Regions from separate parts of the uncultured Phyllobacterium sp. genome, predicted to be linked through region 1. Evidence: predicted binding sites of a transcription regulator. Region 1 holds the regulator's gene; each other region holds the start of a gene.
The links. The regulator LexA, encoded in region 1, represses DNA repair genes until DNA is damaged. The targets are predictions, from matches to a motif close to TGTTCNNNNTGTGTTCNG.
Positions count from the first base shown of each region.

Region 1 (2,205 bases):
AGGGACCGATTTTGCAGCCCTCGCGGCATGCACGCACGACGCCATACCCCGCGATTTTTCCGTCGGCAATACAGGCCAGGCCGTGGCGGGAGCCGGACGGGCCGAGCCAGGCACGGATAAACGATTCCCGTGGTTCGGGATTGAATTGACGGTCATAGGCAGCGACAGCACCGATCCATTGCGCATCGATGGCGACGATATCGCCGCTGACGGTTGCCCTGCAGCCGGGCGCGCCGCCATAGCGGTAATTCGCATGGGCATAGACAAATCCCGACTTCCGATAGTTTTCCTGCTGGGCAACGACACCATCAAGACCGACGGTCTGTCCGGCAAATCCGCTCAGCACGCCCTGCCAGAGCGACCAGCCGAAACCCAGACCGCGCGATTGCGCACGCACCATGTAGAAACCGAGAAAGCCGTAGTCTCGCGCATAGCGGACCAGCGAGACCGCTGCCGTCAACTCACCATTCACCTCAAGCACGTGATAGCCCTTGGGGTCCGCGGCCCAGAATGCGTCCGCATCGTCCAAACCGGGGTTCCAGCCCTCGGCGGCTGCCCAGTCGATGATGGTGGCAAGGTCATGGCGCTCGGCGATTCGGATGAAAGCTGTCATGATATTGTGATATCCAACTGGAAACTGACGCAACAGCGCCCTGAATGGGCGCATTTCTGCCCGCACATGCTTCGTAACCAAGCTTCCAGCATTGCCGCAACGGAATATTAAGCACTTGTAGAACAATGCTGGAACAGATAGTGTTTGTTCTGGTTTTGTTTTTCCGATTCCCTGCTAAAGGATCGCCGATGCTCACGCGTAAACAACATGAACTTCTTCTCTTCATTCATGAGCGTCTGAAGGAGACGGGCATTCCGCCATCCTTCGACGAAATGAAGGATGCGCTGGATCTGGCCTCCAAATCCGGCATTCACCGGCTGATCACTGCGCTGGAAGAGCGCGGCTTCATTCGCCGGCTTGCGAACAGGGCACGCGCGCTGGAAGTCCTGCGCCTGCCGGACTCCATCGCACCCGGCCTCAACAGCCAGAGAAAGTTCGAGCCGAGTGTCATCGAGGGCAGTCTCGGACGCAATATTGCGCCGCCGAAGCCGCAGCCGCGCGCCTCCAACGATATGGACATGCCTGCCAATGTCAGCATTCCGGTCATGGGCCGGATTGCCGCCGGTGTGCCGATTTCCGCCATCCAGAACCAGACTCACATGCTGAGCCTTCCGCCAGACATGATCGGCAGCGGCGAACATTACGCGCTTGAGGTCAAGGGCGACTCGATGATCGAAGCAGGCATTTTCGACGGCGATACCGTTGTCATCAAGCGCGGCGACACCGCAAGCCCCGGCGAAATCATCGTGGCGCTGGTCGATGACGAGGAAGCCACCCTCAAGCGGTTCCGCCGCAAGGGTGCCTCGATTGCCCTGGAAGCCGCCAACCCAGCCTATGAAACGCGGATTTTCGGACCGGACCGCGTGCGGGTGCAGGGCAAGCTCGTCGGCCTGATCCGCCGTTACTGACCGGCCGCCGCGTCCCGTTCGGCATTGTTCGGGACGCTTTCGATCGCATGGGCCTTGCGTGAACGCTCCGGCCGGTTGCGCGCCGCATTGGAATGGGTGCGGTACTTGTTCCAGGGTCGGTCGGGCGGACCGATCGCCCAGGTCAGGCGGGCCGACTGCACCCTTTGCTCCAGCGCTTCTCCGGCTTTCGATAGATCCGTCACGTCACCCTGCCCTTGCCCGCCGGAGCCGAACCGGATTTCGGCAGCACCGTTCAAGGCGAGATCACGGCGCGTGATCACCATCGGGCCGGGAACGGGGCAACCGGTATCCACGCCGGCAAAGCTTAGCACGACAATATTCCCCTCGCTGCAGGCGGCGTTCCTTTGCGCTGGATCATCCGTATAGGCAATGATGAGACCGCCCGGTTCGCGCGCCAGACAGAGCTTGCCGGCGCATTCGAAGACACCCTCCGCTGCCTCTTTGCCGATCCCCGCCGGTTTGACGATCTGTTCCAGCCCAAAGCCCTGCCGCCAGTTGTTCAACGTGAAGGCGCCGCCCTGCGGGCGATTGATCATCAATGCCGTGCCATTGCGCACACCGGCCAGCCGGCCATCCTCGGACAGGACGACATCCGGCGGCGCTGTGCGCGCCATGATCAGGACGGCCGCAGCAAACAGCGGCAGGCTGCACAGACGCAACCAC
Region 1 covers NZ_CABSQF010000045.1:13,415-15,619, reverse strand. The annotation lists gene RDL77_RS20550 (GNAT family N-acetyltransferase) at 1-613, opposite strand, end outside; gene lexA (transcriptional repressor LexA) at 802-1,521, shown strand; gene RDL77_RS20540 (ComEC/Rec2 family competence protein) at 1,515-2,205, opposite strand, start outside.

Region 2 (2,205 bases), on a different contig from region 1:
CTGTATAGATCGATGCAATAATATCCGCATGCTGCGCCGGCGCAATTTTGCGGTAGTCCGGCAACGCACAGGCATCCCACAGGAGGGCCACCCGTTCCGGCGTGTTGGCCAGCGGCGCGATATCCGGATCTTTCGACAGATATTCGAGCGCCTGCTGATCCACCGCCGGCAGTGCCCGGGTCAATCCCTCCACCGGTGCGGGTGTGTCGATCGACCGTTTCAACGCATCAAGGCTGGAAAAATCAAACCGGGCGGTGCGCCATTGCAAAATCTTGACGGAATCGAAGGCATGCGATTCCACGCGCTGCACCAGTTCTTCTGAAAAACCGGAAACCTGCCCTGTAACGCCAAACGTGCCGTCGCGCAGGTGCCGCCCGGCGCGCCCGGCGATCTGGCCGATTTCGCCCGGCGACAGATCGCGGAACTGATAGCCGTCAAACTTGCGGTCCTGCGCAAAAGCCACGTGATCGACATCGAGGTTGAGCCCCATGCCGATGGCATCTGTGGCGACCAGATAATCCACATCGCCCGACTGATAGAGATCCACCTGGGCATTGCGGGTGCGCGGGCTCAAGGCCCCCATGACCACGGCGGCACCGCCATTCTGGCGGCGGATCAGTTCGGCGATGGAATAGACCTCGTCCGCGGCAAAGGCCACGATGGCGGTGCGCGGCGGCAGGCGCGTGATCTTCTTCGAGCCGGCATAGGTCAGATTGGACAGGCGCGGACGCGTGACGACGGAGATGCCGCGCAGCAGCTTTTCCAGTATGCCGCGCATGGTGGCCGCACCAAGCAGCAAGGTTTCCTGACGGCCCCGCAGATGCAGGATGCGGTCGGTAAAGATGTGGCCACGCTCCAGATCGTTGGCAAGCTGGACCTCGTCGATGGCAACGAAATCCATATCCGTCTGGCGCGGCATCGCTTCGACGGTACACACCGCATAGCGCGCGCCGGGCGGCATGATCTTTTCCTCACCGGTGATCAGCGCGACATTGGCAAGCCCCACCCGTTCGACAACACGGTTGTAGACTTCGCGCGCCAGCAGGCGCAGCGGCAGGCCGATCATGCCCGTCTGGTGCGCCAGCATCCGCTCAATGGCGAGGTGAGTCTTCCCCGTGTTCGTCGGCCCCAGAACGGCGGTGACGTCACGACCGCTCAGGATCAAGGGAAGTTCGGGAGTAGGCATAAGGTTCATCAAAAATATCCAACACCGGCACGACGGCCTTACCAGAACCAGCAAGGCATGCCGGGCATGCACCATCCGATAGCATTATCGGCATCAGACAGAAAGTATGCGGCGACCTCAAGATAAACAATTGCGAACCGATTCACGGAGTGTTCCATTAAGAAACAGAACGCGAGCAGAACGAATCAGCGACGAATCAGCTATAGGATCAGATTCCTGCTTTGTTCACGGCCACATCTAGCTTTCCCGGGTGCGAGTCGCACAAGATGCTGAATCAGCGGGAACAGGATTTCAACGAATCGGTTCATCGCCGTTAACCTTTGGCTTTTCCGCGCAAAAGCGGGCGGTCCGCCGTCAACGATTTTTTGGTCTGTTAAGAAAATCGCAATATTTCCTTATAGTTAGTTAAGGAATCCAAGGCCCGGGTGCCCCGTTTCATTAACACTCCGATCAAAGGAAGAACGAATCAGCGACGAATCAGCGCTTTGTCCATTTTCCTGTTTTGTTCACGGCTACATCTTGTGCCGAAGGCGCGGGAGTCGCACCAATCCCCGAACGCACGGGAAGGAAATAGGACAAGATTCAGGAAACGCCGTTAACCTTTGGCAGCGAATATCGGGAATCGCCGCCGCACAAAACGAAAACGCCGCCGACCGTTTCCAGTCCGCGGCGTCTTTTGATTTGCTTCCGATCAGCTGAAATACTGCCCGCCATTGGCTGTCAGCGTCGAGCCGGTGATGAAGCCGGCATCGTCAGAGGCGAGGAACACCACGCAGCGCGCGATTTCTTCCGGTTCGCCCAGACGTCCGACCGGGATTTGCGGAATGATGCGCTCGTTGAGCACCTTCTCGTCGATGGCCCGAACCATTTCCGTGCCGATATAACCGGGACAGATGGCATTGACCGTAATGCCGGCGCGCGCGCCCTCCTGCGCCAGCGCCTTGGTAAAGCCGATATCCCCGGCCTTGGCCGCGGAATAATTGGCTTGCCCGGCCTGGCCCTTTTGTCCGTTGATCGAG
Region 2 covers NZ_CABSQF010000016.1:74,588-76,792, reverse strand. The annotation lists gene RDL77_RS12020 (helicase-related protein) at 1-1,195, opposite strand, end outside; gene phbB (acetoacetyl-CoA reductase) at 1,878-2,205, opposite strand, start outside.
Region 2: the regulator LexA is predicted to act here: its motif matches at 1,352-1,369, upstream of RDL77_RS12020 (helicase-related protein).

Region 3 (2,205 bases), on a different contig from region 1:
AAATGCGGGCCTGGTAATCCTGGCGGCAGCGTGGCCCCCGGGCGCAGCGGTGTCCCGGTTCTCCGGCCATGCCGCAGCGGCAGGGGTTCATGGCGGCCACGAGCTGGATTTGCGCCGGATAGGAAATACGGTGATTGGCGCGGGCGATCACGCATTCTCCGCTTTCCAGCGGCTGGCGCAGGGAGTCGAGCACCTGGGGCGCGAATTCGGGAAATTCATCCAGAAACAGCACGCCGCGATGGGCGAGGGAGACTTCACCGGGGCGGGCGCGCATGCCGCCGCCGACCATCGCCGCCATGGAGGCGGAATGGTGCGGTGCCCGGAACGGCCGCCGGTCGGTGAGCCTGCCGCCCGGCAATTCGCCAGCGACCGAAGCAATCATCGACACCTCGAGCAATTCGTGCGGCAGCAGCGGCGGCAGGATGGACGGAAGCCGCTGCGCGAGCATGGACTTTCCCGAACCGGGAGGTCCAATCATGAGAAGGTTATGACCCCCTGCCGCCGCGACTTCGAGTGCGCGCCTGGCGCCTTCCTGTCCCCTGATATCGCTCAGATCGGGCAGATCGGTTGCATTGGTCTGCAGGCACGGTTCAGGGCGCGACAGCACCTGATGACCGCGAAAATGATTGGCGAGGCTGATCAGGCTGCGCGGCGCCAGAATATCGATCTGCGCGCCCGCCCAGGCAGCCTCGGGGCCGCAGGGGGCGGGGCAGATCAGGCCGCGCTCCTGCCGGTTGGCGGAGATCGCGGCGGGAAGAACCCCGGCCACATGGGTGATCGTGCCGTCGAGCGACAGTTCCCCGAGAACGACATAGGCCTCCAGCACATCGGCGGGAATGGCGCCGAGCCCCGCCATCAGGCCCATGGCGATCGGCAGGTCATAATGGCTGCCTTCCTTGGGCAGATCCGCCGGCGCAAGATTGACGGTCACCTTTTTGGGCGGCAGGGACAGGCCGGAGGCATGCAGCGCCGCCTGCACGCGTTCGCGGCTTTCGGCCACGGCCTTGTCGGGCAGGCCCACAATATGGATTCCCATTTTGCCGGGGGCGATCATCACCTGCACATCGACAGGCTGGGCCTCAATGCCCTGAAATGCGACGGTGCGCACGCGGGTGACCATCAATCGTTCCTAAAATACCGCATCTAAAAAATGAACAGTGCCAATAACGGCACCTCATCATAATTTGTGCGGCATGACAAGAACGTTAGGAGAACGGCCGCATCGCACCGGGATGGAATTCGGCGCGATGCGGTTCAGCCGGGGACGATCAGCCCCATTTCATCTCGCCTTTGGCGACCTTGGCGCCCAGTTCAAGCGATGAGACATCGAGCAGGTCGGGGTAATGCGCCTTCATGGCGGAGATCAGTTCGCCGCTGGTCTTGGCTTTCCCGGCTTCCGTGTTGAACGTCTCGAGATAGTTCCGGGTGAATTTTACCGCCGCCGGTCCCTGCGGGGCACCGGCAACCTGATGCGACGGCACGACGATCCGGGGATTGCGCGCCGCCATTTCGTCAAGCGCGGCAATCCACTTCTTCCGGTCTTCCACGGCCGGCTCGTCCGCAACCCAGACATGGACGCCTGATGAAACCAGCACACCGCCGAAAACCGCTTCAAGCCCGGGCACCCAGAGATAGCGGCGATCCTTCATATCCTTGATGGTGACGATCTCGATCCTGTTTCCCTCCAGGTCGAGCGAAGACAGGTCTGAGGCTTCCGGAATGACGACATCCGCCAGCACCTTCGGTCCATTGTCCTTGAGCTGCGGCCCCCAGACGTCGAGCTTGCCCTGTACGTTGCCCTTGATGGCGTCCACGGTGGCGTGCGCCGCAAGGACTTTTGCCTTGGGGAAGGCATCGACGATGGGACGCAGGCCAAAATAGTAATCGGGGTCGCTGCAACTGATGTAAATCGTTGTCAGGGTCTTGCCGGTCGCCTTGATCGCATCGGCAACCGCGCGTCCATCGGAGAGTGTAAACCCGCCATCGAGCAGGATCGCTTCCTTCTCGCCGGTCAGCAGCACGGGCGTGCGGCGAAAGCCGTTCTCATCCGCCTGGAAATAGGTCCATGCCAGCGTGGAAGCGGCCCTGGCCGCAATGGCGCTGAGCGGCTGCAGGGCCGCCACGGCACCGGCTGCCAGAAGGGATTTCATCGTATCGCGTCGTGTCAGAAGGGTTCGCACGTCTGGTCCTCGCTCGGTTTCTCAC
Region 3 covers NZ_CABSQF010000004.1:42,503-44,707, reverse strand. The annotation lists gene RDL77_RS03775 (YifB family Mg chelatase-like AAA ATPase) at 1-1,120, opposite strand, end outside; gene RDL77_RS03770 (MBL fold metallo-hydrolase) at 1,269-2,150, opposite strand.
Region 3: the regulator LexA is predicted to act here: its motif matches at 1,199-1,216, upstream of RDL77_RS03775 (YifB family Mg chelatase-like AAA ATPase).

Region 4 (2,205 bases), on a different contig from region 1:
TGCTGTGGCGGAACTGATCGATCCCGCGCCCGAGCAGCCAATTGACCACCGAGCCAAGGACATTGCCCACGCTGGCAACGGCGATCAATGCGACTGCCGGATAGGAATGCGAGAGCAGCAGTCCGGCAAGCAGCGCCTCCGACTGCATCGGCAAAATGGTTGCGGCCGCAAAAGCGGCCGCGAACAATCCGGCATACACGCCCAGATCAACAAGCATGATCAAACCGGTAATGACTTACAGAACAGGCTCAGAACGGAATCTCGTCGTCGAGATCGCGCGAGAAGTTGCCACCTGCATTGCCGCCGCCGCTGGACGGCGAAGCGCTGGAACGGCCGAAATCCGAACCATAATCGCCATTGTCGGAGACCTGGCCCCGGCTCGAATTGTCGAACGAGCGGCCGCCGCCGGAACCGGCACCCTCGCCGCGTGAATCGAGCATCTGCAATTCACCACGGAATTTCTGCAGGACGATTTCCGTCGAATAACGGTCATTGCCCGTCTGGTCCTGCCACTTGCGGGTCTGCAGCGCGCCTTCCAGATAAACCTTCATACCCTTCTTGAGGTACTGTTCAGCCACCTTGGCCAGGTTGTCGTTGAAAATGACGACGCTGTGCCATTCGGTCTTTTCCTTGCGCTCGCCGCTGTTCTTGTCGCGCCAGCTTTCCGAGGTGGCAATGCGCAGATTGACCACCGGATCGCCCGAACCGAGACGCCGGACTTCCGGATCAGCGCCAAGATTACCGACCAAAATTACCTTGTTGACACTGCCAGCCATAAAAATACTCCACAAAATTAGCTTTTCGATTTGGCGCCATCATACAGAAGCCGCTCATTGCGCGGGCAACTGTCTGGCTCTATCCACAAAATACTGCTCGCCTCGACCTCCAATGCCGCCAGCCTCCTGACAATTCAGTGGCAACTGACACTCTCCTGACAAATCTGTCAGTAGGCTTGTACGCGCACTTATCCGTTCAATGCCCTTATCCCGTGCCTGTTTGGCTTGTCAGGCACGGAACTCCCGGATTTTACGCCGGTTTTACCCCGCCCGCAATATTTGTTCTTTTTTTGTTCTATCACTTGCTCTATGGATGTCAACATGGCTATGGTGATTCCAACCCAGGTACGGCCTCGCAATCTGCTGGAAACTTTCTAAATAAGGGAAAGACTCCGGCCAGCGAGCCAGTTCCTCCCCCATAACGGCGTGACAGTCATGAGCGATCAGAAATTTATATCTATTCGTGGTGCCCGCGAACACAATTTGAAGAACATCGACCTCGATCTGCCGCGCGACAAGCTGATTGTCATGACCGGCCTGTCGGGATCGGGCAAATCTTCGCTTGCCTTCGATACCATCTATGCGGAAGGCCAGCGGCGTTATGTCGAGAGCCTGTCGGCCTATGCCCGGCAGTTTCTGGAGATGATGCAGAAGCCCGATGTCGACCAGATCGACGGCCTGTCTCCGGCCATCTCCATCGAGCAGAAGACGACGAGCCGCAACCCGCGCTCCACCGTCGGCACCGTCACCGAAATCTATGATTATCTGCGCCTGCTCTATGCGCGCGTCGGCATCCCCTATTCACCGGCAACCGGCCTGCCGATTGAAAGCCAGACCGTCAGCCAGATGGTGGATCGTGTTCTGGCGCAGGATGAAGGCACACGCCTGTTCATACTCGCTCCCATCGTGCGCGGCCGCAAAGGCGAGTACCGCAAGGAACTCGCCGATCTGCAGAAGCGCGGCTTCCAGCGCGTGAAGGTCGACGGGATATTCTACGAGATCGCCAACGTTCCGGCCCTCGACAAGAAATACAAGCACGACATCGATGTGGTGGTCGACCGCGTTGTCGTCCGCCCGGACATCTCCGCGCGTCTGGCGGACAGCCTTGAAACCGCGCTCAAACTCGCCGACGGCATTGCCCTGGCGGAGTTCGCCGACAAGCCGCTGCCCGCCGACGAGACATCCGGGGAATCCGCCAACAAATCCAAGAACGAAACGCATATGCGTTTGATGTTCTCGGAAAAGTTTGCCTGCCCGGTCTCCGGCTTCACCATTGCCGAAATCGAACCGCGCCTGTTCTCGTTCAACAATCCGTTCGGCGCCTGTCCGACCTGCGATGGTCTCGGCACCCAGAAGGCCATCGATCCCAACCTGATCGTGCCTGATGAAAGCCTGACGCTGAAGAATGGCGCCATTGCCCCGTGGTCGA
Region 4 covers NZ_CABSQF010000002.1:97,449-99,653, forward strand. The annotation lists gene RDL77_RS01715 (YqaA family protein) at 1-217, opposite strand, end outside; gene RDL77_RS01720 (single-stranded DNA-binding protein) at 249-776, opposite strand; gene uvrA (excinuclease ABC subunit UvrA) at 1,212-2,205, shown strand, end outside.
Region 4: the regulator LexA is predicted to act here: its motif matches at 1,057-1,074, upstream of uvrA (excinuclease ABC subunit UvrA).